3 regions of the Xanthomonas sp. NCPPB 2250 genome follow, and region 1 is predicted to be linked to each of the others. Evidence: predicted binding sites of a transcription regulator. Region 1 holds the regulator's gene; each other region holds the start of a gene.

Region 1 (7,674 bases):
GCGCAGCTGCTGCGCGTCGCGCAGGTCGTCGCCGCGCTGCGCGTTGCCCGAGGGCAGGCGGTTGGGGTCGGGCAGGGTCAGCGCCGGGCTGGACTTGATCGGGGTCGGTCGCTCGCCGCCCTGGCCCTGCAGCGCCTGGTCGCCGACCTGCACCGGGCGCAGGGTCTTCGGGGTGCCGCCGAACGCGGCGCTCATCGCGTCGGCCATGACCCGGTACTTGGCTTCGTTGATCGTGGACAGCGCGTACATCACCACGAAGAAGGCGAGCAGCAACGTCATCAGGTCGGCATAGGGGATGGCCCATGCCTCGTGGTTGGCGTGCTCGTCGTGGGAGTGCTTGCGGGCCATTGGCAACTCAATGCAAGAATCCGGCCAGTTTCGATTCGATGTTGCGCGGGTTCTCGCCCTGGGCGATGGCGATCAACCCTTCGATGATCATTTCGCGCTCGCCGCAGCTGTGCTTGATCACGCTCTTGAGCTTGGCGGCCATGGGCAGGAACAGCAGGTTGGCCGAGGCGATGCCGTAGATGGTGGCGGTGAACGCGGCGGCGATGCCGTGGCCGAGCTTGCTCGGGTCGGCCAGGTTCTTCATCACCGCGATCAGGCCCAGCACCGCGCCGATGATGCCCAGGGTGGGCGCATAGATGCCCATGCCCTCGAACACCTTGGCCGCGGCCAGGTCGCAATGCTCCTGGCCTTCCAGGTCGATCTCCAGCATGTGCCGGATCGCTTCCGGCTCCACGCCGTCCACCAGCATCTGCAGGCCCTTGCGCACGAACGGATCCTGCTGCTGCGGCACCTGGTTCTCCAGCCCGAGCAGGCCCTGGCGGCGCGCGATGTTGCTCCATTCCACGATCTGCTTGAGCAGCGCCTGGCGGTCGCTCGGCGGCGGCCACAGGATCCACTTGGCGATCTGGAACGCACGGCGGAACACGGAGGGCGGGGTGTGCACCAGGATCGCGGCGACGGTGCCGACGATCACGATCACGAACGCAGCCGGCGACCACAGCGCCGAAATGCCGGCGCCCTTGAGGATGCTGCCGCCGATGAGCGACAGAATCGCCAACAGCAGGCCGATGAGACTGAGCTTGTCCATGCAGGAGGTATCGGCCAGGGGGCTTGGGACTTGATGGGGGTGGGATTCGGGATTCGGGATTTGGGATTCGCAAGAGCGCGAGTGCGGCGGGTTGGTCGGTGTGTCGTAGGAGCGGCTTAAGCCGCGATGCGCTGACCTTGGCGCGTTGCCTATGCACGATCGTTCGGATCGTGTCGGCAGGGAGCCGCGCGCCGCGCGTTATCGCCAAGCACCGATTCCGGCTTCATGGCGTCGCGGCTGAAGCCGCTCCTACCAGAGGGAACAGAGGCACACGGGGGCCGCTGTTGCGATTCCCCAATCCCGAATCCCGAATCCCAGCCTCTCCGCGTCGCGGCTGAAGCCGCTCCTACGGCGGAATCAGGGGAAAACGAAGCGCCAGGGAACCCGCTCTTACGATTCCCCAATCCCCATTCCCCAATCCCGGCCTTCAGGCCTTCAAGCCATCCACATCCAGGATCAGCGCCAGGCGGCCGTCGCCGATGAGGGTGGCGCCGGCGTAGCCGGGCAGGCCGCGCAGCGAGCGCGGCAGCGGCTTGATCACCACTTCCTCGCGGCCGCGGACCTGGTCCACGACCAGGCCCATGCGCGATTCGCCGGCTTGCAGTACCACCACGGTGAGCAGCGGCAGTTGCGGGGCGTCGATGTTGAGCCACTGGCGCAGGTCCACCAGCGGCAGGGTGTGCGATTGCCGGTCGAGCACGGCGCGGCCGTCGAACCAGCCCAGCGAGCGGCGCGGGGCGTGCAGCACTTCGACCACGCGCGCCAGCGGCAGCGCGTAGACGGTATCGCCGGCCTGCACCAGCAGGGTCGGCAGGATCGCCAGGGTCAGCGGCACGCGGATCAGAAAGCGGCTGCCGCGGCCCAGTTCCGACTGGATCTGGATCTGTCCGCTGAGTTCGCGGATGCGCGACTGCACCACGTCCATGCCGACGCCGCGGCCGGAGATGTCGGTGACTTCGGATTTGGTCGAGAAGCCGGGCAGGAACACCAGGTGCAGGCATTCCTCGGTGCTCAGGCGGGCCGCGGCCTCGGGGTCGATCAGGCCCTTCTCGCGAGCCTTGGCGCGCAGCCGCTCCGGGTCGATGCCGGCGCCGTCGTCCTGCACCTCGATGCTGACGTAGTCGCCTTCCTGCTGCGCCGACAGGCGCACGTGGCCGCCGCGCGGCTTGCCGGTGGCCTCGCGCAGCGCCGGCGCTTCGATGCCGTGGTCGATCGCGTTGCGCACCAGGTGCACCAGCGGATCGGCCAGCGCCTCGACCAGGTTGCGGTCGAGCTCGGTGTCGGCGCCGATCAGTTCCAGCTCCACTTCCTTGTTGAGCGAGCGGGCGACGTCGCGCGCCACCTTGGGGAAGCGCGAGAACACCTTGCCCACCGGCTGCATGCGCGTGCGCATCACCGCCGACTGCAGGCGCGCGGTGGCGATGTCCAGGCTGCTGACCGCGCGGTCCAGCTCCTCGTCGCGCAGACGCACGCGCAAGGTCTTGAGGCGGTTGCGCGAGAGCACCAGTTCGCCGATCAGGTTGACGATCGCGTCCAGGCGCTTGGTGTCCACGCGCACGGTGTGTTCGGGCTCGGCGGCCTTGGCCGGGGCGGCCGCGGCCTTGGGCGCGGCGCTGGGCGCGCGCGGCGCCGGCTGCAGCGCCTGCGGCGTGGCCGTCGGCGGCGCATCGCCGTGCAACTGGTCCAGCAGCGCTTCGAATTCGTCGTCGCTGATCAGGTCTCCCGCGGCCGCGGCGGTGGCCGGGACGGCGGCGGGCGCCGGCGCGGCGCTCTTCGCGGGTGCCGGCGCCGGTGCGGCGTCGCCATGCGCGTCGAACTGCGCGATCAGCTCCGGCGGCGCGCGCGGCGGCTCCTGGCCGCTGCCGAAGGCGTCGAGCATCGACTGCAGGTAGTCCAGCGACTGCTGCGCGGCGTCGAAGTGCCGCGCCTGCAGGGTGGCCTGGCCGGCACGGGCCATGCCCAGGGTTTCCTCCGCCGCATGGCACAGCTCGACCATGGCGTTGATCGCCAGGAAGCCGGCGCCGCCCTTGAGCGTGTGGAAGCCGCGGAACACGGCGTTGAGCTGGCCGCTGTCATCGGGCGCCTGCTCCAGCGACACCAACTGCTCGCCGAGCCGGTCCAGGATCTCCTGGGCCTCGATGATGAAGTCGGCAGCGATGTCGTCGGGTACGGCGCTCATGACATTACAGTCCCAGGCCCGAGAGCAGGTCGTCGGCGTCGTTCTGCGACACGCCGTGGCGGTCCAGGCCGGGCAGGGCCGGGCCGGCCAGGCTGCCGTCGGCCTTGCGTTCTTCCTTCGGCGGCAGACCCAGCGCGCCGAAGCCCTCGTGCACGCGGCGCACGATGCCGGCGACGCGGCGGATGATCTGCCCGGTCAGGTCCTGGAAGCTCTGCGCCAGGGCCATTTCGGTGAGGTTGTGGCGGATCTTGTCGAGGATCTCGCCCTGGTTGCCGCTGAGGCCGCCGGCGGCGAGCTGGTCGGCCAGCGCACGGCATTCCTCGGCCAGGTCCAGGGTGCGGTGGCTGGCCTGTTCGGTCATTTCCACCACGTGGTCCAGGCGCGAGCAGGCGTCGTCCAGCTCGCCGGCCTCGCTGGGCACCACCGGCAGTTCGCCGAGCGCCTGCCCCAGATCGCGCGCGAGCCGGCTCAGGCCCTGCATCATCGGCCGCGTGCGCCAGGCGGCGAGGGTGTCGATCTCCCTGCGCCAGCCGGCCTCGTCGCCGTTCTCCAGCGCGTCCAGCGCGCCTTGCAGGCGTTCGATCAGGGCGGTACGTTCGGCGGTGGCTTCCATTTAGGCGGTCGCTCCCAGGCGTTCGAAGATCTTGCCCAGCTTCTCCTGCAGCGTCTGCGCGGTGAACGGCTTGATGATGTAGCCGTTCACGCCGCACTGCGCGGCCTCGATGATCTGCTCGCGCTTGGCCTCGGCGGTCACCATCAGCACCGGCAGGTGCTTGAGCTTGTCGTCGGCGCGGATGTTGCGCAGCAGATCGATGCCGGTCATGCCCGGCATGTTCCAGTCGGTGACCACGAACTCGAACGGCGCCGAGCGCAGCGCGGCCAGGGCGCTGTTGCCGTCTTCGGCCTCGGCGGTGTTGGTGAAGCCCAGATCGCCGAGCAGATTCTTGACGATGCGTCGCATCGTCGAGAAATCGTCCACGATCAAAATCCGCATGTTCTTGTTCACCACTGACTCCTAAGGGTTCCTATTCTTCGTCTTCCAGACCGGCATCGGCGACCTCGAACGCCTTCAGGCGTCCGCGCAACCGTACCGTGGCCTGGCCATGGATCTGACACACGCGCGACTCGCTGACCCCGAGCACCGCGCCGATTTCCTTGAGGTTCAATTCCTGCTCGTAGTACAGCGACAGCACCAACTGCTCGCGTTCGGGCAACTGCGCGATGGCCTTGCCCAGCTCGCGGCCGAATTCGCTGCGCTCGAGCATCTGCTGCGGATTGGGTCCGCCCTTGGCGATGGTATCCAGCTCGCCATGGTCCTCGATGCGCGACTCCAGGCTCAGCACCTGGCCGCGGGCGGCATCTTCCATCAAACGCAGGTATTCGGGAAGCGGCATGTCCATCGCCGCGGCCACTTCGTTGGCGGCGGCGGCGCGGCCGGTGCTCTGTTCGATCTTGCGGATCGCCGAGGCGGCGTCGCGGGCGCGGCGGTGCACCGAGCGCGGCACCCAGTCGCCGCGGCGGATCTCGTCGATCATCGCGCCACGGATGCGGATCGAGGCGTAGGTCTCGAACGAGGCGCCCTGTTCGGCGTCGTAGCTGCGCGAGGCCTCGATCAGGCCGATCATGCCGGCCTGGATCAGGTCGTCGATCTCGACGCTGGCCGGCAGCCGCGCCGCCAGGTGGTGGGCGATGCGCCGGACCAGGTCCGAGTGCTGGGCGATGTAGTCGTTGGCGCTGTTGCGCTGGACGGCGCGGTAGTGGGCGGCGGCGTTCATGCGGCCACCCCGCGCTGGATGATGCGTTCGACGAAGAACTCGACGTTGCCGCGCGGGGCGGTCGGCGCCTGCCAGCGTGCGGTGCGCCGGGCGATCTCGGAGATCGCCTGCGCCGACGGGCTGGACGGGTAGGCCTTGACCACCGGCTGCTGGCGCTGCACCGACAGGCGCAGCCAGTCGTCCTGCGGCACGCAGCCCAGGTAGTTCAGCGACACGTCGCCGAGGAACTTCTCGCAGACCCGGCTGAGCTTGTCGTACAGCAGGCGGCCTTCGTTGAGGTCGCGGACCATGTTGGCGACGATCTGCACCCGGTCCACGCCGCGCTCGCGCGAGAGGACCTTGATCAGGGCGTAGGCGTCGGTGATCGAGGCCGGCTCGTCGCAGACCACCACCACCGCGTCCTGCGCGGCCTGGCAGAAGGTCAGCACGCTGTCGGTGATGCCGGCGGCGGTGTCGACGATCATCACGTCCAGCTCGCGCTGCAGCTCGGAGAACACGTTGACCAGGCCGACGTGCTGGGCCGGCGGCAGCTCGGCCATGTAGCGGCGGCCGGAGGCGGCGGGCACCACCATCAGCCCGTTGGGCATGTCGATCAGCACCTCTTCCAGGGTGCAGCGCCCGGCGACCAGGTCGGCCACGGTGAACTTGGGGGTCAGCCCCAGCAGCACGTCGACGTTGGCCAGGCCCAGGTCGGCGTCTAGCAGCAGGGTGCGCTTGCCCATGTCGGCCAGCGCCATGGACAGGTTGACCGAGATGTTGGTCTTGCCCACGCCGCCCTTGCCGCCGGTCACGGCGATCGTGCGCACCGGACCCAGCGGCTCGCTGCGCGTCGCCGACAGGGGGAAGGCATTGGTCAGATTGACGTAGTCACGCGACGGCATGGGTCTGCTCCGGAGTACAGGGCTTATCGGCAGCGCGCCGCAAATCTTCAAGGCGCAATACCAGGCTGGCGGCGTTGGCGCGGTGCAGGTCGTCCGGCACGCGCTGTCCATCGGTCACCCAGGTGATGGGGAGGCGGTGGTCCACGACCACCGACAAGGCACTGCCGAACCGCCCGGTCTCGTCCAACTTGGTCATGATGACCCCCTGTGGGTCGGCGCCGGCGAACCGGCGCACCACCTCGTCCAGGTCGGAGAAATGGGCGTTGGCGGGGAGTACCAGCAAGGACCGGACCACACGCGAGGCGCGCAGCCAGTGCAGCTGGGCGGCCAGGGCGCGGTCGCGCTGGCCCATGCCGGCGGTGTCGATCAGCACCAGCTTGTAGTCGGCCAGGCGCTCCAGCAGCTGCTGCAGCGCGGCGTCGCTGTCGGCTTCGTGCACGGCGATGCCGAGCTGGCGGCCGTAGCTATGCAGCTGTTCGCGGCCGCCGACGCGGATGGTGTCGGTGGTGACCAGGGCCACGTCGCGGGCGGCATGGCGCTCCAGGAAGCGCGAGGCCAGCTTGGCGATGGTGGTGGTCTTGCCGGCGCCGGTCGGGCCGATCAGGGCGATCACGCCGCCTTCCTCGAGCGGATCCAGCGCGGCGATCGGCAGGCGCTTGGACAACAGGCCCAGCATCAGCCCGCGGCCGCGGTGCAGCTCCAGGTCGGCGGGGATCTGCATGACCACGTCGCGGGTGATGCCGCTGTCGAAGCCGTAGTCGTCCATCAGCTCCAGTGCCTGGGCGCGGACCGGCGAGCCGCGCAGGCGCTCGTCGGTGAGGCGGTTCATCTCGCGCTCGATCATCTGCCGCATCAGCGACAGTTCGTCGCGCAGCTGCGTCAATTGTTCGTCGTTCTGCGGGGCGGGGAAGGTCGGCACCGCCGCCAGCGCCGCGGCCGCCGGGATTCCGGCAGCGGCCGGCGCATCGGCCTTGGCCACGCTCGGCGCGGCCGGGGCCGGGCTCGCCACCGGGGTCAGCGCCACCGCGGGGACGTCGTCGCGCCAGGCCGGCACGGCCTCGGCGGCCGGCGCCGGGGGGGGGGCGGCGAACGGGCTGGGCATGGGCACGCTGATCGGGGCGTTGCGGAACACGTCCTCGGGAATGCTGAACTCGGCGCGGCCCGGTGACGGCGCTGCGGCCTTGGCCGGAGCGGCCGGGCGCGCGGCGGCGGCCGGCGCGGCCGTGGCGGGCATGGCCGAGGCGGCCAGCGCCGCCGGCTGGGTCAGCGGCCGTGCCGGGGAAGCGGCCGGGGCGGCCGGCGCGGCACCGCCGCGGCGCTCGCTGATCGCGGCCATCATCGCCATCGCCGGGCTGGCGGCGGCGTCGCCGCGCGCAGCACGCGGGGCCGCAGCGGCCGGCGCCTGGCTCGCCGCGGCGGCGCGCGGCGCCTCGTCCGGGCGCACCGCATCCAGCGCCCGCTGCACCAGGGCCTCGTCGTAGTTGCTGGCGGCGACGATCTCGATGCCCTCGTCGGTGCGCCGGTTGGACAGGATCACCGCATCCGGCCCGTGCTCGTCGCGCACCATCCGGAAGGCGGTGCGCATGTCGGGGGCGACAAAGCGTTTGATCTTCATGGGTGCGTGCCGGGATTCGGGAATGGGGAGTGGGGATTGGTCGCGGAGGCTGCCATGGCATGGCTGCTGTCCGGTCGCCTTGCTCTGGTTGTGTTCGTTCGTGTCATTGCTGTCTCTCTCCGCGCGCC
Region 2 (7,674 bases), 1.2 Mb from region 1:
CCCGACGACGACACCCTGGACGGCTGCGTGGTCGGCGAGGACTTCGACGCCATGCTCGACGGCGTGGACGCGGTGATGATGCTGCGCCTGCAGCGCGAGCGCATGGAGGAAGGCCTGGTGACCTCGCTGGAGGATTACCATGGCCAGTACGGCCTCACCGCCGAGCGCCTGCGCCGCGCGTCCAAGGACGCGGTGGTGCTGCACCCGGGCCCGATCAACCGCGGCGTGGAGATCACCGACGAGGTCGCCGACGGCGCGCAGTCGTGCATCCTGCGCCAGGTCGCCAACGGCGTGGCGGTGCGCATGGCGGTGCTGGAGACCTTGCTGGGCTGAGCCCGGCGCGCGTCGCCCTTTCGTCGTAGGAGCGGCTTCAGCCGCGACGGGCTTTACCGGGAATCCCCATCGCGGCTGAAGCCGCTCCTACGCGGCCTTGCCAAGCATCCGCTGCCGAAGGTGGCGAACGGCACATTCGCGCCAACCCCCAATCGGCCTACCATCGGCGGCGATCCTCCCCACGGACGTCACCATGATCCTTGTCCTGCGCCGCGCTGCGTTCGCCGCGGCCTGCCTCCCGCTTGTCGCCGCCGCCCAGTCCGGCGCCGCCGCTGCCACCGCCGACCGTCAGGGCGGCTACGATCCGCAGGCGCTGTTCGCGCCGCTGCAGTTGCCGCAGCCGGCCAACGCCTACCGCAGCGGCGGCGGCGTGCCCGGCCCGCAGTACTGGCAGAACCGCGCCGACTACGACCTGCATGCCACCCTGGAGCCGGCCACGCACACGCTGCGCGGCCAGGAGACCATCACCTACAGCAACCGCAGCCCGGACACGCTGGACGTGCTGTGGCTGCAGCTGGACCAGAACCTGTACCGCGGCGATGCCCGCGCCCGCACCCTGCGCGCCGCGCGTGCCGACCGGCCCGCGCCGCAGAGCACCGAGGGCTACCGCATCGCCAAGGTGGAACTGGAGCAGGGCGGGAAGCGCGTGGCGGCGACCTTCCTGATCGACGACACGCGCATGCGCGTGGAGCTGCCGCAGACGCTGGCCAGCGGCAAGACGCTCAAGCTGCACATCGACTACGCCTACACCGTGCCCGGCACCTGGGGCGGCCGCACCGCGGTCACGCCAACTCCTGATGGCGAGATCTACGAGATCGCGCAGTGGTATCCGCGCATGGCGGTGTACGACGACCTGCGCGGCTGGGACACCCAGCCCTACCTGGGCGCGGAGTTCTACCTGGAGTACGGCGATTTCGACTACGCGGTGACCGTGCCGTGGGACTACCTGGTGGCCGGGTCCGGCGAACTGGTGAATCCGGCGCAGGTGCTCACCGCCACCCAGCGCCAGCGCCTGGCGCAAGCCGCCGCCAGCGACACGACGGTGACCATCCGCGGCGCCGATGACGTGGGCAACGCGGCCAGCCGGCCCAGCGCCAGCGGCACCCAGATCTGGCGTTTCCACATGGACCACACCCGCGACGTGGCCTTCGCCGCCTCGCCGGCGTTCGTCTGGGATGCGGCGCGGATCAACCTGCCCGAGGGCAAGCATGCGCTGGCGATGTCGGTGTATCCGCGCAGCGCGGTCGGCAGCGACAAGTGGGGCCGCTCCACCGAATTCGTGAAGGCCTCGATCGAGCACTTCTCGCAGTGGTATCCGTACCCGTGGCCGGCGGCGGTGAACCTGGGCGGCCACGGCGCCGGCATGGAGTATCCGGGCATCGTCTTCGACGACATGGAGGACGGCGGCAAGCAGCTGTTCTGGATCACCGCGCACGAACTCGGCCACGGCTGGTTCCCGATGATCGTCGGCTCCAACGAGCGCCGCCATGCGTTCATGGACGAGGGCTTCAACACCTTCATCGACGTCTACGCCTCCGACGCGATCAACCATGGCGAATTCGCACCCAAGCGCGATGGCGAGTATGCGCCCGGCGGCGGCAACCCGGTGGACGAGATCCTGCCGCTGCTGGCCGACGCGCAGGCGCCGACCCTGCTCGATCGCGCCGACGCCACCAGCGAGAAGTACCGGCACCCGCTGACTTACTTCAAGGGCGCGCTGGGCCTGGTGCTGCTGCGCGAACAGATCCTGGGGCCGGCGCGCTTCGATCCGGCGTTCCGCAAGTACATCGCCAGTTGGGCCTACAAGCATCCCACGCCGTCGGATTTCTTCCGGCTGATGGAGAGCGAAGCCGGCGAGGACCTGAGCTGGTGGTGGCGCGGCTGGTACCTCAACAACTGGCAGCTGGACATGGGCGTGCGCGCGGCCGCGTACGTCGATCATGATCCGGCCAAGGGCATGCTGGTGACCTTGGGCAGCCGCCAGAAGCTGGTGATGCCGGCGACCTTGCGCATCGACTTCGCCGACGGCAGCCATCTGGATCAGCGCGTGCCGGTGGAGACCTGGATGCAGCAGACCGAGCCGCAGATCCGGGTGCCGAGCACGCAGAAGGTGCTGCACGTGACCCTGGATCCGGACCACGTGCTGCCCGATGCCGACCGCAGCGACAACCGCCTCGACACGGTGAGCTGAGCGCGTCGCGGCCATCCGGCGCCTGTTCGGCGGCGGATGGCCCGCGCAAACGTGCTGCGGCCGCAACATTCGCGGCCGCGCAGCGTCGGCGTGTGCTTGTCCCTGCGCAGTGTGCCGAGGGCGATGGCGGTGCGCGCGATACACGGCCGTTCGCCGTCGTTGCCGGCGAGGTGCGTCCAACGCAGCGTGCGTGCGGACAGCCTGTCCCCGGCTGTCGCTGTCTGTCTCCTGCGGACCGTGCGTGTCCGCTTGTCCTGTCTCGCGCGGCGAACGGAGCGCAGGGTTCCAGTTCGGCGTCGCGGCGATTGCGCGGGCCGCCGCGCGCATTCCAAGAATGCCGCCGGCCCCCACGCCCCCGTGCCGGCGCATGCATGCACTGTCATGCGTCCTGCACTCATCGCGACAGATGGGAGAGACATCATGCAGCAGCAGTTCCGCAGGGGCGCCCTGGCGCTCGCGCTGACCGTCGGCGCCGCCCCGGCCTTCGCCGGCCCGGTCGGCTACGGCGCCAACACCACCGGTGGCGGCAGTGCCATTCCGGTCAACGTCGCCACGATGGAGGCGATGCAGGCGGCGATCGACAACTACGCCGGCTCCGGCGGCCTGGTGCTCAACTACACCGGCAGCTTCAACTACGCCAGCATCACCGACGTGTGCACGCAATGGAAGCTGCCGGCCAAGACCGTGCAGATCAAGAACAAGCGCGACATCACCATCAAAGGTGCGAACGGCTCGTCTGCCAACTTCGGCGTGCGCGTGGTCGGCAATGCGCACAACGTCATCATCCGCAACATGACCATCGGCCTGCTGCCGGGCGGCGAGGACGCCGATTCGATCTCCCTGGAAGGCAATTCCAGCGGCCAGCCGTCCAACATCTGGGTGGACCACAACACCATCTTCGCCTCGCTGACCAAGTGCCCCGGCGCCGGCGATGCGTCCTTCGACGGCGGCATCGACATGAAGAAGGGCGTCAACCACGTCACCGTGTCGTACAACTACATCCACGACTACCAGAAGGTCGCGCTCAACGGCTACAGCGACAGCGATACCCAGAATGCCGCCGCGCGCACCACCTACCATCACAACCGCTTCGAGAACGTGGAATCGCGCCTGCCGCTGCAGCGGCGCGGGTTGAGCCACATCTACAACAACTACTTCAACAACGTCTTCACCTCCGGCATCAACGTGCGCATGGGCGGGGTGGCGCTGATCGAAGCCAACTACTTCGAGAACATCAAGAACCCGGTGACCTCGCGCGACAGCAGCGAGATCGGCTACTGGGACCTGATCAACAACTACGTCGGCAGCGGCATCACCTGGACGGTGCCGGAGAGCACCAGCAAGCCCTACGCCAACGCCACCACCTGGATCTCGTCCAAGACCTATCCCGAGCCGCTGGGTTACCTGTACACGGCGATCCCTGCCGCGCAGGTCAAGGCCAAGGTCATCGCCACCGCCGGTGCCGGCACCAACCTGGCCGAGTAAGGCACGCCGCCTCCGCGCCCGACGGCGCGGAGGCGGGTCGCCCAGGCGGTGGCGGATATATGCCGTTTACGACATTTTGGGTGTGCGCCTGTCGGCGTCTGCGACGGCAAGGGCGACGTGCGCCAGCGCTGACAAGGCACCTTCCAGCCTTTGTTTCACATGGATTTTACGGGTGCGCAAAGGTGGCGTGATGTAGACATGCAACGTGTACATCACAGTCACGATGCTGAGGGAATTTAGAAAACTGTGCGCAGTTGCGCATCAAGATTCCAGGCGGGTCGCCGTTACCTAGTACGAGTACCCGCATGGGACACCCCCGATGCGGTCGGTGCTGGAAGTGTCGTTTCCTTCTTCTCCGTCGCATCGCGCCCGGCCGTTGGCCCGAGGGTGTCCTGCGCGATCCAGGTCGTGGCGCGGGCTGCTCTCCTTTTCTTACTTGGTGGCCCCTCATGATCGGAATCCTGCAACGCTACAACGTCGGGACGCGGCTCGCGTCCGCCTTCGGCGTCCTCATCCTGCTCTCCTGTGCGCTCGTCGTCGCCGGGTTGCTGACGTTGAAACAGGCGCGCGAGATGATGGACACCATCGTCAACCGGCGCATGCAGATCCTCGATTACACCGGCGAGATGCGTAACGCCAGCGCACAGGTGGCGGTCAACCTGCGCAACATCGTGCTGCCGACCACGCAGGAAGAGAACGAGCGGTTCGCCAAGGCGGTCGACCAGCAGCGCCGCTACTACGGCGAGATCCACGACAAGCTCTATGCGATGCCGGTCAGCGACGCCACCGGCGCGCAGATGCGCAAGGCCATCGACGACGCCTACGAACGGACCCGCCTCGCCAACCAGCAGGTGTTGGATCTGGGCATGGCCAACAGGTCCGACGAGGCGTTGAAGGTGCTGATGACGCAGGCCGGGCCGGCGACCCAGCAATGGCAGGACGCGATCAATACCTACGCCAACCGGCAGCGCGCGCGCGGCGCCGAAGCCTACGCCAGCGCCAACGTCGCGATGGACCGCGGCCGCAGCCTGCTGGTGGCCGGTGGCGTGCTCGTGGTGCTGGTCAGCGGCCTGCTGGCCTGGCTGATCACCCGCAGCCTGACCGTGCCGCTGACCCGCGCCACGCGTGTCGCCGAGGCCATCGCCAGCGGCAAGCTCGACAACGACGTACGCACCGACGCCCGCGACGAAACCGGACGTCTGCTGGTTGCGATGCAGGGCATGCAGCAGCAGGTCAGCAACCTGATCGGCGCGCAGCTGGAGATGGCCAAGCGCCACGATGCCGGCGAGGTCAGCCATCGCATCGAAGCGCAGGCCTTCCCCGGCGACTACGGACGCATGGCCGCCGAGACCAACGCGCTGGTCGCCTCGCACCTGGCGGTGAAGACGCGCCTGGCGCAGATCATGGGCCGCTACGCGATCGGCGACCTGTCGCAGGACATGGATCGCCTGCCCGGCGAGGAAGCGGTGCTGAGCCAGACCATGGACGAGGTCAAGGCCAACCTGTCGGCGATGAACGGGCAGATCAAGCAGCTGGCGACGTCCGCGGCCGACGGCGACTTCAGCGCGCGCGGCGACGCCGAGCGCTTCCAGTACGACTTCCGGGTGATGGTGGACAGCCTGAACCAGCTGATGGCCACCGCCGACGGCAACCTGCAGGCGCTGTCGACCCTGCTGCAGGCGATCGCCGCGGGCGATCTGACCGCGCGCATGCACGGCGATTTCCGCGGCGTGTTCGCGCAGATGCGCGACGACGCCAATGCCACCGCCGAGCAACTGGCCGGCATCGTCGGCCGGATCAAGCACTCGGCGGTGTCGATCAATGCCGCGGCCAGCGAGATCGCCGCCGGCAACGACGATCTGTCGCGCCGCACCGAGCAGCAGGCCGCCAGCCTGGAAGAAACCGCGGCGTCGATGGAAGAACTGACCTCCACCGTTCGCCAGAACGCCGAGCACGCGCGCCAGGCCAATCAGCTCGCCGCCGGTGCGGCCTCGGTCGCCTCGCAGGGAGGCGACGTGGTCGGCCAGGTGGTGACCACCATGAGCGGCATCGAGGATGCGTCGCGGCGCATCGCCGACATCATCTCGGTGATCGACGGCATCGCCTTCCAGACCAACATCCTGGCACTCAACGCGGCGGTGGAAGCCGCGCGTGCCGGCGACCAGGGCCGCGGTTTCGCCGTGGTCGCCAGCGAGGTGCGCACGCTGGCGCAGCGCTCGGCCAGCGCGGCCAAGGAGATCAAGAGCCTGATCGACGATTCGGTGAGCCGCGTCGCCGAAGGCTCGGTCCTGGTCGACCAGGCCGGCAAGACCATGACCGAGATCGTGACCTCGGTGCAGCGTGTCACCGACATCATGGGGGAAATCTCCGCGGCCTCGCAGGAGCAGTCGGCCGGCATCGAACAGGTCAACCAGACCGTGACGCAGATGGACGAGAGCACCCAGCAGAACGCGGCATTGGTGGAAGAGGCCAGTGCGGCAGCGCGCTCGATGGAACAGCAGGCGGTGGAACTGAGCCAGGCGGTGGCGCTGTTCAAGCTGGACGCATCGGCGGCCACGCCGGTAGCGCAGGCGCCGCGGCACCAGGCCACGGCAACGCCCGCGGGCAAGCGCAGCGTCCGTCCGGCAGCGGCCAAGGCCGCACCTTCGCGGCGTGCGGCGCAGCCGGCGGCGGCGACGGCGCTGGACAAGGATTGGCAGGAGTTCTGAGCCGTACGGCGTCTGTCATCGGCGAGCGGCGCAATGCGCGTCGCTCGCCTGTCGCGTGCCGGCGGCCTTGCCGCTGCCGGTGCCGCGTTCCGCCGATCCGAGGACGTTCCACTGCGGTCGCGATGCCGTGCCTGCCTTGGCGCGGCACGCTGTTTCTGACCGACGCGTGTGTTGCCCGCGTGAGCATCCAGCAAGTCGTCACGTGCCGCCGCCGCCGTGCGGCAGACGCCGTGCGCGTGATGCGACGCGTCCCTTGTACGAAGGCATCGCTGCCGCAGTAGCCCGGCCGCGGGTTCCTGGCTGACGCCGCGAAGTGACTGCGATCACATTCCTGGTCGTCGCACGGGTATCGAGGTGGCCGCTGTGCGGCCAACCAGAAAATTTTTCCTCGCTGCGACCTCGCGTCGCAAGCAAGCGCCGTGCCGGCCGTTGCAACACGGCGTGCACGTGCTCTTCACGCAAAAACGCCGATCCGGACGCCGTGTGAATCGGCTCTGCACATCCCTGTGATGTGCCTGAGGACGTTCAATAAATTCCGTGCAATTGCCTCTCAAGTCCCCGCGCAGGGCGCCGTTACATCGCCCGCACATCGAGCGGGATGCGTCATCAAGCGTCTGATTCAAAACGCTTTTTCACGGCTCATTCATCTTGCTTCGATGCGGGCGCGCACAACGGCGGCTGGTCGGCGTGCGTGGTCCGGGGCGTTCCATCGCCCCTCTCATTCCCCCAAAGGCCATTCCATGATTGCATTCCTTCAGCGCTACAACGTCGGTGCCCGGCTCGCCACCGCGTTCGGCATCCTCATCCTGCTGTCCTCGGCGCTGGTCGTCGCCGGGCTGCTGACCCTGTTCCAGGCGCGCGAGCGACTGGACGGCATCGTCAACCGCAACATCGCCGCCATCCGCGCGTCCAGCGACATGCTCAACGCCAGTTCGGTCGTGGCCATCAATGTCCGCA
Region 3 (7,674 bases), 1.5 Mb from region 1:
GCCCAGGTGCCGGCATACCAACCGCTGTCCGCGGCCACGTCCAGCCCGCCCTGCAACACCGGCCGCCCCCAGCTCTGCTCGAATCCGCGCGAAACGTAGTTCGAGGTCGCCGCCAGATTGGCGCTGGCGGTGCCGGCCCAGGCCGGTGCGGCGACGCCCAGCGCCACCAGCAACGCCACGGTGCGCACGGCACTCACGACACCAGCTCCAGCCGCGCCCGGCCCGGCATGGCCAGGCCGCCCGACGAAGGTGCCGCGAGCTTGAACAGCGCCACCGCGCGCTGCAGTTCCGCGGCCTGATCCTCCATCGCCCGCGCCGCCGCCGTGGCCTCCTCGACCAGCGCGGCATTCTGTTGGGTGGCTTCGTCCATCTGCACGATGGTCTTGCTCACCTGTTCGATACCGGCGCTCTGCTCCTGCGAGGCGGCGGCGATCTCGCTCATGATGTCGGTGACCCGGCGCACGCTGGCCACGACCTCGCGCATGGTGTCGCCGGCGCCGTTGACCAGCGCCGTGCCATCGTCGATCTTGCCGACGGAGGCGTCGATCAGGCCCTTGATCTCGTGCGCCGCGGTCGCCGAGCGCTGCGCCAGCGCGCGCACCTCGCTGGCCACCACCGCGAAACCGCGGCCCTGCTCGCCGGCGCGCGCCGCCTCCACCGCGGCGTTGAGCGCGAGGATGTTGGTCTGGAAGGCGATGCCGTCGATCACGCCGATGATCTCGGCCATCTTCTTCGATGCTTCGGCGATGCCGGACATGGTGTCCACCACCTGCTCGACCACCGCGCCGCCACGCGAGGCCACGCCCGCGGTGTCCTGCGCCAGGCGGTTGGCCTGGTGCGCATGCTCGGCGTTCTGCTTCACCGTCGAGGTCAGCTCCTCCATCGAGGCCGCGGTTTCTTCCAGATTGGCCGCCTGCTGCTCGGTGCGACGCGACAGGTCGTCGTTGCCGGCGGCGATCTCGCTGGCGGCGGAGTTGATCGCGGTGGTGGCCTGCTGGATGCGGCCGACGATGCCGGTCAGCTGTTCTACCGTGGCATTGGCATCGTCGCGCATCTGCGCGAATACGCCGTGGAATTCGCCGTGCATGCGCGCGGTGAGGTCGCCCTGGGCCACGGCACGCAACAGCGCCGACAAGGCCGAGAGGTTGCCTTCGGTCAGTTCCATCAGCCGGTTCAGCCCGACCACCATGCCGCGGAAGTCGTACTGGAAGCGCTCGGCGTCGCCGCGCCGGGAGAAGTCGCCGGAAGCCGCAGCCTGCGCCAGTTCGGTGATGGCCTGGTTGATCGCCTGCAGGCTGCGCTTGGTGGTGCGCATCGCCTCGGTGATCGCCGCCTTCTCGCCCGGCAGCGGTTCCATGTCCACCTGCATGTTGCCGATCGCGTACTGCGACATGACCTCGACCAGGCGCCGCTGCACGTCCACGTGCGCGGCCACCAGTGCGTTGGTGCCATGGACCATGCGCCCGTACTCGCCAGGGAAACGTTCGGCGTCCATCCGGTAGCTCATCTCGCCGGCGTCGTGGCGCTGCGCCATCTCCGCCTGCGCCTGCATCACCGCCTGCAACTGCGTCTGCATGCTGCCCATCGCGTCCAGCAACTGGCCCAGTTCGTCGTCGCGACGATGCCGGACCTGGCTGTCCAGGCGCCCGGCGGCGACCGCCGAAGACACGCGCACGGCCTCGGCCAGCGGGTCGAGCACCTGCCGGCGCAGCAGCAGGTACAGCGCGCCGCTCAGCAACAACGCCGAGAGCAGGCCGACCGCGGCGATGGTCCACAGCAGCGCACGCGCCTTGGCCATGACCAGCGCGTACGGCACCGAGATGCCCAGCGCGAACGCCTGCGGCGCGTCGCCTATCTTCAGCGGCACGAACACGTTCAACGCATCCTCGCCGTCGGTGCGGCGATGGTCGAACACCACCTGGCCCTTGGCCACGCGCGCCAGCATGTCCTTGGACCAGGCATCGCTGCGGGTCTTGCCGACCTGCTGCGGATCGCGGCTGGCCATCACCATGCCCAACGGCGACAGCAGGCTGGCATGGCCCTCGCCCATCGGCCGCAGCGCGGCGATGCGCTGCTGCAGGGTATCGAGGGTGAAGTCGACGGTGACCACGCCCAGGAAACGGCCGTTCTCCAGGATCGGCGTGGCCAGCGTGGTCATCAGTGTGTCCTTGCCGGCCACCGGGTAGTAGTAGGGCTCGATCACCACCGGCTTGAGCGTGTTGCGCGCCAGCAGGTACCAATCGCCGTCGCCGGGCTTCTCGTAGTCGCGCAGCGCCTCGCGCACCAGTTGGCCGTTCTGCCGCGACCACCAGGTCATGTAGCGGCCGGTGGCGTCGTGGCCCTCGGTGCCGACGAAGGCCTTGTCGTTGCCGTCGAACGCGTCCGGCTCCCACATGGTGCTGATGCCCAGCCACTGCGGATGCGCGTCGAGCTGGCTGCGCAGCACCGCGGTGGCGGTGGCGCGCGACAGGCCAGCGGCATGCTGCACGCGGAAGCTGTTGGCCAGCGCGTCGCTGGCGTCGAAGGCCACGCCGATTTCGCGCGAGACGCGCTGCGCCTCCACTTGCGCCAGGTTCTCGATGCTGGTGCGCGAGGTCGACAGCAGCGCATCGCTGCTGCGCCAATAGATGATCAGCGCGGTCAGGCCGAAGCAGGCCAGCGCGAGCAGGCCGGTACCGAGCATCAGGCGTTTGGCGACGCTGCCGCGACGGCGCTGCGGCGACGGAGTGGACATGACGACTTCCTTGGCAGGGGGGAGGGAATACGGTCGCGGGGAACGCCCCACGCGGCAGCCCGCCACGGTGCGCGGCGCGAGTGCGCCGTGTCCGCTGCCGATGACCTGCCCGAGGCGCCTTCCCCACCGGGTCACGATGCGCTGCCGGACATTGCGTCCTGGCGCCGCTGCATGGCGACCCACCCTCTCGCTATCGTCCCGCCGTCCGCAAACTTGATGGTCATTGCGCGTCATGCCGATGAACGGACAGGGCGTCGCGGCGAAAACGCGCGGCAGCGCGCAGTTCTGTTCAGCACTTGTGCGCCAGTGAACAAACACGTGCACGGATGCAGTGCGGTACGCCGGCGGCGGCAACGTGCAGGGATGCGTGAAGACGGCTGCGCGAATGCGTGACCACGTCCGGGGCGATCACGCCTGCGCGCGGTCACGTGCGGCGCACGCACAGCCGCCGCACGCCACCGCGATGCATGCCCGGCGAGGTCGCTGCGCGCGGACCGCGTCTGGCCGCGCTTAGGGCCGCCAGTTGGCGTTGTGCTCCCAGAACGCCACGCTGCGCCGATAGGCATCGCGATCCAGCGGCACGCCCGAGCCGCCCTCCTCGACGCCCAGCGCATTGCGCAGCATGGTGATCGGCGCCATCGGAATTTCCTGCGGCTCGGCGGTATACAGGCAACCGACCACGCCCCAGTCCGCCTCGATCGGCGCGCCCTCGTGCGCGAGCTGTTCGCGGCTGTAGAGGATCGGCAGCAGGTACTCGGCCACCGGCGGCTCGACCCCTTCGAACCAGCGCACCAGGACCGGCAGTTCTTCGCGGCTGCGCGCCTCGTAGCCCGAGCGCAGCAGGCGCCGGTTGGCGTCGGTGATCGGCACGGTCAGGCAGCGCGTCGAGGTCCAGTTGCGGTGCACGTGCAACTTGCAGAACGATGCGTAGCCGTCCAGCACCTGCAGCGGTGTGTGCGCGTTGAGGTGCTGCTCGAACTGTTCGGGCGTGCAGTCCTGGATCGCATTGCGGCGACCGTCGCGCGGGAACAGACGCGTGCGGGCAAACGGCGTGAGGACGATGGACATGGCGTGATGGCGAACGAGGGCGGACAAGCGTAGCGCGCGGCAGGGTCGGTGCCCACCGCCGCCGGGGTGTTCGGAAGTCCTACGTAGGAGCGGCTTCAGCCGCGATGGGCGTTACCGGTAAGGCATCGCGGCTGAAGCCGCTCCTACACGATCATGCGGCCCCTTGCGACGACGGATGCGCCAACGCGTAGTCGATCGCCGCGCGTACCGCCGCCACCTGCGCGGCGTTGCACTGCTCCGGCGTCGCGCTGGCGCTGTCCGGATACACCTCGGTGGTGGTGGTGTAGCGCGCGTCGGTGATGCCCGCACACAGCCCCAGCCGCTTCACCGGGTAGTTGATGACCCCCGGCGCCGCCAGCGGCGTGCCGATGAGTTCGCCGGCGGCATCGGCCGGCGCGATATGGGTGACCTGCGCGACCGCGGCCAGCACCGCCTGCTGGAACGCGGGCTGCGGGTTCTCGCTGTCGCCGACCAGGTAGAAACCGTCGGGAATGCCGCCCGGCGCGTAGGCGATGCCATCGCGCGCGGCCAGCGCCGGCCGGAACTCGGACTCGTCGCTGTCGGTGGTCTCGTGCAGGTCGATGTGCATGCGCACCTGATCGCGCAGCGGCGCGACCAGGCGCAGCAGCGCGGCCGATTCCTGCGCCGGGCTGTCGGCGCGGAACGAACGGTTGGGATCCAGCGCATCGGCGTTCCAGCGGTGGATGCGCTCGTACGCCCACGGGCTCACGCACGGCGCCACCAGCACGTTGGCGCGGCCGGCGTAGTCCCCGGCATGCTGCTGCGCGAACTGCAGCGCGCCGTGCACGCCGCTGGTCTCATAGCCATGCACGCCGCCGGTGACCAGCATGCACGGCAAGGCGTCGTCCCAGTTGCGGCTGCGCAAGGCCAGCAGCGGATAGCGCTCCTGCGCGTACACCAGTTCCCCGTACGCGACCACGTCCCATTGCCCGCGCAGGCCTTCGATGACAGCGACCACCTCGTCCTGGTAGCTGCGCCGGCGCGGCTGACCCGCCAGCCAGGCCGCCTTCTCGGCGGCGCCCCAGGGCACGCCGGGGGTTCCGATCGGATAGAAGGCTGCGCTGGTCATGGTGCGGCTCCGCGTCGACAGGTGAGGCCGGCGACTGTAGCAAAGCGCATGGGCCGCGATGCGACATGTGCCATGAATGCAGCGCGCACGGCGCTCCCACGCGGAAGCGGATGCCGATCCCGCTTTCGTGCGCTGTCGCCATGAATACGTATGTAGCGCGCGCATGTTGCGCCGCGATGCGCGCTTAGCATCCTCCCGCCGCACGCCAGCCCCGCGGCGACGTCATGCCCCTGTCCTGCAGGCGTCCCTGCCTGCGCCCACGCAACGAGGAGATCGAACGATGCGCGTCCCATCCGCTGCAAATCGTCTGCTGCACCTGCACCGCTGGCGCAGCCTGCTGGTCGGCCTGCTGCTGCTCCTGGCCACCGCCAGCGCCCAGGCCGACGTCATCCTGCATGCCTTCAACTGGCCCTACGCCACCGTGGAAGCGCGTGCCGCGCAGATCGCCGCCGCCGGCTACCGCAAGGTGCTGGTGGCGCCGGCCTACCGCTCGCAGGGCGACGCCTGGTGGGCCCGCTACCAGCCGCAGGACATGCGCCTGATCGACAACCCGCTCGGCGACACCGACGCCTTCGCCAGCATGGTGCAGGCGCTGAAGGCGGTGGGCGTGGAAACCTATGCCGACGTGGTGCTCAACCACATGGCCAACGAAGCAGCCACGCGCTCGGACCTGAACTACCCGGGCAGCGCGGTGCTCGGCCAGTACGCTGCCAATCCGCAGCGCTATGCGTCGCTGCGACTGTTCGGTGATCTCTCGCAGAATTTCCTCAGCGCCAACGATTTCGGCCCGGCGCAGTGCATCACCAACTACAACGATCCCTACCAGGTGCGCACCTACCGCATCTGCGGCGGCGGCAGCGATCCCGGCCTGCCGGATCTGGTCGGCAACGACTGGGTGGTGCAGCAGCAGCGCAACTACCTGCTGGCGCTGAAGGCGCTGGGCGTCACCGGTTTCCGCATCGATGCGGCCAAGCACATGACCTTCGATCATCTGAACAAGGTGCTCGATGCGCAGGTCCGCTCCGGCGTGCTGGTGTTCGGCGAGGTGATCACCGGCGGCGGCAGCGGCAATTCCGACTACGACCAGTTCCTGGCGCCATACCTGCAGGCCACCCCGCACGCCGCCTACGATTTCCCGCTGTTCAACTCGGTACGCAACGCCTTCGCCTACGGCGGCAGCATGGACCTGCTGGTGGATCCGGGCGCCTACGGCCAGGCGCTGCCCGGTGCGCGCGCGGTGACCTTCGCCATCACCCACGACATCCCCAACAACGCCGGTTTCCGTTACGCGATCATGGACCCGGTCGACGAGACCCTGGCCTACGCCTACCTGCTCGGCCGCGACGGCGGCGTGCCGATGGTGTACTCGGACAACAACGAGAGCGGCGACAACCGCTGGGTCAACGCCTACCAGCGCGACGACCTCAAGCGCATGGTCGGCTTCCACAACGCCGCGCAGGGCCGCGACATGCAGGTGCTGGCGCACGGTGCCTGCTACCTGCTGTTCCGCCGCGGCGACCTGGGTATCGTCGGCATCAACAAGTGCGGCAATACCGTCACCGCCGCGGTACCGATGAACGGCAGCGTGTTGCGCTGGAACGTCGACTACACCGATGCGCTGGGCTCCGGCAGCGTGGTGCGTATTTCCAGCGGCAGCTACACCTTCAGCCTACCGCCACGGCAGGCGCGGATGTGGAAGCGCTGAGCGTGCACATCCGGTCGGCGCGCCCGCGTAGGGCGCGTCGGCCTGGTGCCGACCGGGCCATGTGTGTGACGCGCCGGCGGCGCGACGCCGGCCGGGCCGCTCCAGCGGCCCGGCCATTTCTTGCATATCCATCCGGATGAAGAGATATAATCGGCACACCACCCGCTGCGTTGCGCCCATGACCGCCATCAGCTTCGAGTTCTATCCGCCCAAGACCGACGAGCAGCGCGCGCAGCTCGACCGCACCGCCGCGCGGCTGAAGGCCTACGCGCCGGAGTACGTTTCCTGCACCTTCGGCGCCGGCGGCTCGACCCTCAGCTACACCTCCGAGACCGTGCGCCACCTCAAGCAGCACCACCGTTTCGAGGCCGCGCCGCATCTGTCGTGCGTGGGCGGCAGCCGCGAGGAGATCCGCGAGTTGCTCAAGCTGTACCGCGCCATCGGCTGCCGCCGTCTGGTCGCACTGCGCGGCGACCTGCCGTCGGGCATGGGCCACCCCGGCGACCTGCGCTATGCCGCCGACCTGATCGCCTTCATCCGCGCCGAGCACGGCGACGCCTTCCACCTGGAAGTGGGCGCGTATCCGGAAACGCATCCGCAGGCCAACGATGCGCTCAGCGACCTGCGCCACTTCAAGGCCAAGGTCGATGCCGGCGCCGATGCCGCCATCACCCAGTACTTCTACAACGCCGACGCCTATTTCCACTTCGTCGACGCGGTCCGCAAGCTCGGCGTGCAGATCCCGATCGTGCCCGGCATCATGCCGATCTCCAACTTCAGCCAGCTGCGGCGTTTCTCCGAACAGTGCGGCGCGGAAATCCCGCGCTGGATCGGCAAGCGCATGCAAGCCTACGGCGACGATGCCGAGGCCATCCGCGAGTTCGGCGCCGACGTGGTCGCCGCCTTGTGCCAACGCCTGATCGACGGCGGCGCGCCAGCGCTGCATTTCTATACGCTCAACCTGGCCAAGCCGACCACCAGCGTGCTGGCGCGTCTGCGCGGCGACGTCGCCGCCGGCTGAGTGTCGCGGCCGCTCGGGATTCGGGATTCGGGAATGGCAACAGCAGCGCGAGGCCT

Evidence for each region. Region 1 encodes FliA, which starts transcription of late flagellar genes. Its sites were predicted from a motif close to TAAAGTTTNNCNNNCNNNGGCCGATAA; they were not measured.
Region 2: the regulator FliA is predicted to act here: its motif matches at 4,271-4,297, upstream of AC1PMG_RS06835 (methyl-accepting chemotaxis protein).
Region 3: the regulator FliA is predicted to act here: its motif matches at 2,925-2,951, upstream of AC1PMG_RS17810 (methyl-accepting chemotaxis protein).

Annotation. Positions count from the first base shown of each region.
Region 1 is NZ_CM161520.1:2,893,617-2,901,290, reverse strand. Features, by position in the region: gene motD (flagellar motor protein MotD) at 1-348, opposite strand, end outside; gene AC1PMG_RS11380 (flagellar motor protein) at 356-1,096, opposite strand; gene AC1PMG_RS11375 (chemotaxis protein CheA) at 1,524-3,275, opposite strand; gene AC1PMG_RS11370 (protein phosphatase CheZ) at 3,280-3,888, opposite strand; gene cheY (chemotaxis response regulator CheY) at 3,889-4,281, opposite strand; gene AC1PMG_RS11360 (RNA polymerase sigma factor FliA) at 4,301-5,050, opposite strand; gene AC1PMG_RS11355 (MinD/ParA family ATP-binding protein) at 5,047-5,931, opposite strand; gene flhF (flagellar biosynthesis GTPase FlhF) at 5,918-7,546, opposite strand.
Region 2 is NZ_CM161520.1:1,657,396-1,665,069, forward strand. Features, by position in the region: gene AC1PMG_RS06820 (aspartate carbamoyltransferase catalytic subunit) at 1-333, shown strand, start outside; gene AC1PMG_RS06825 (M1 family metallopeptidase) at 527-2,524, shown strand; gene AC1PMG_RS06830 (pectate lyase family protein) at 2,945-4,009, shown strand; gene AC1PMG_RS06835 (methyl-accepting chemotaxis protein) at 4,459-6,717, shown strand; gene AC1PMG_RS06840 (methyl-accepting chemotaxis protein) at 7,458-7,674, shown strand, end outside.
Region 3 is NZ_CM161520.1:4,372,559-4,380,232, forward strand. Features, by position in the region: gene AC1PMG_RS17805 (TorF family putative porin) at 1-197, opposite strand, end outside; gene AC1PMG_RS17810 (methyl-accepting chemotaxis protein) at 194-2,734, opposite strand; gene AC1PMG_RS17815 (DUF3228 family protein) at 3,245-3,802, opposite strand; gene AC1PMG_RS17820 (M14 family metallopeptidase) at 3,954-4,892, opposite strand; gene AC1PMG_RS17825 (alpha-amylase family protein) at 5,227-6,597, shown strand; gene metF (methylenetetrahydrofolate reductase [NAD(P)H]) at 6,776-7,618, shown strand.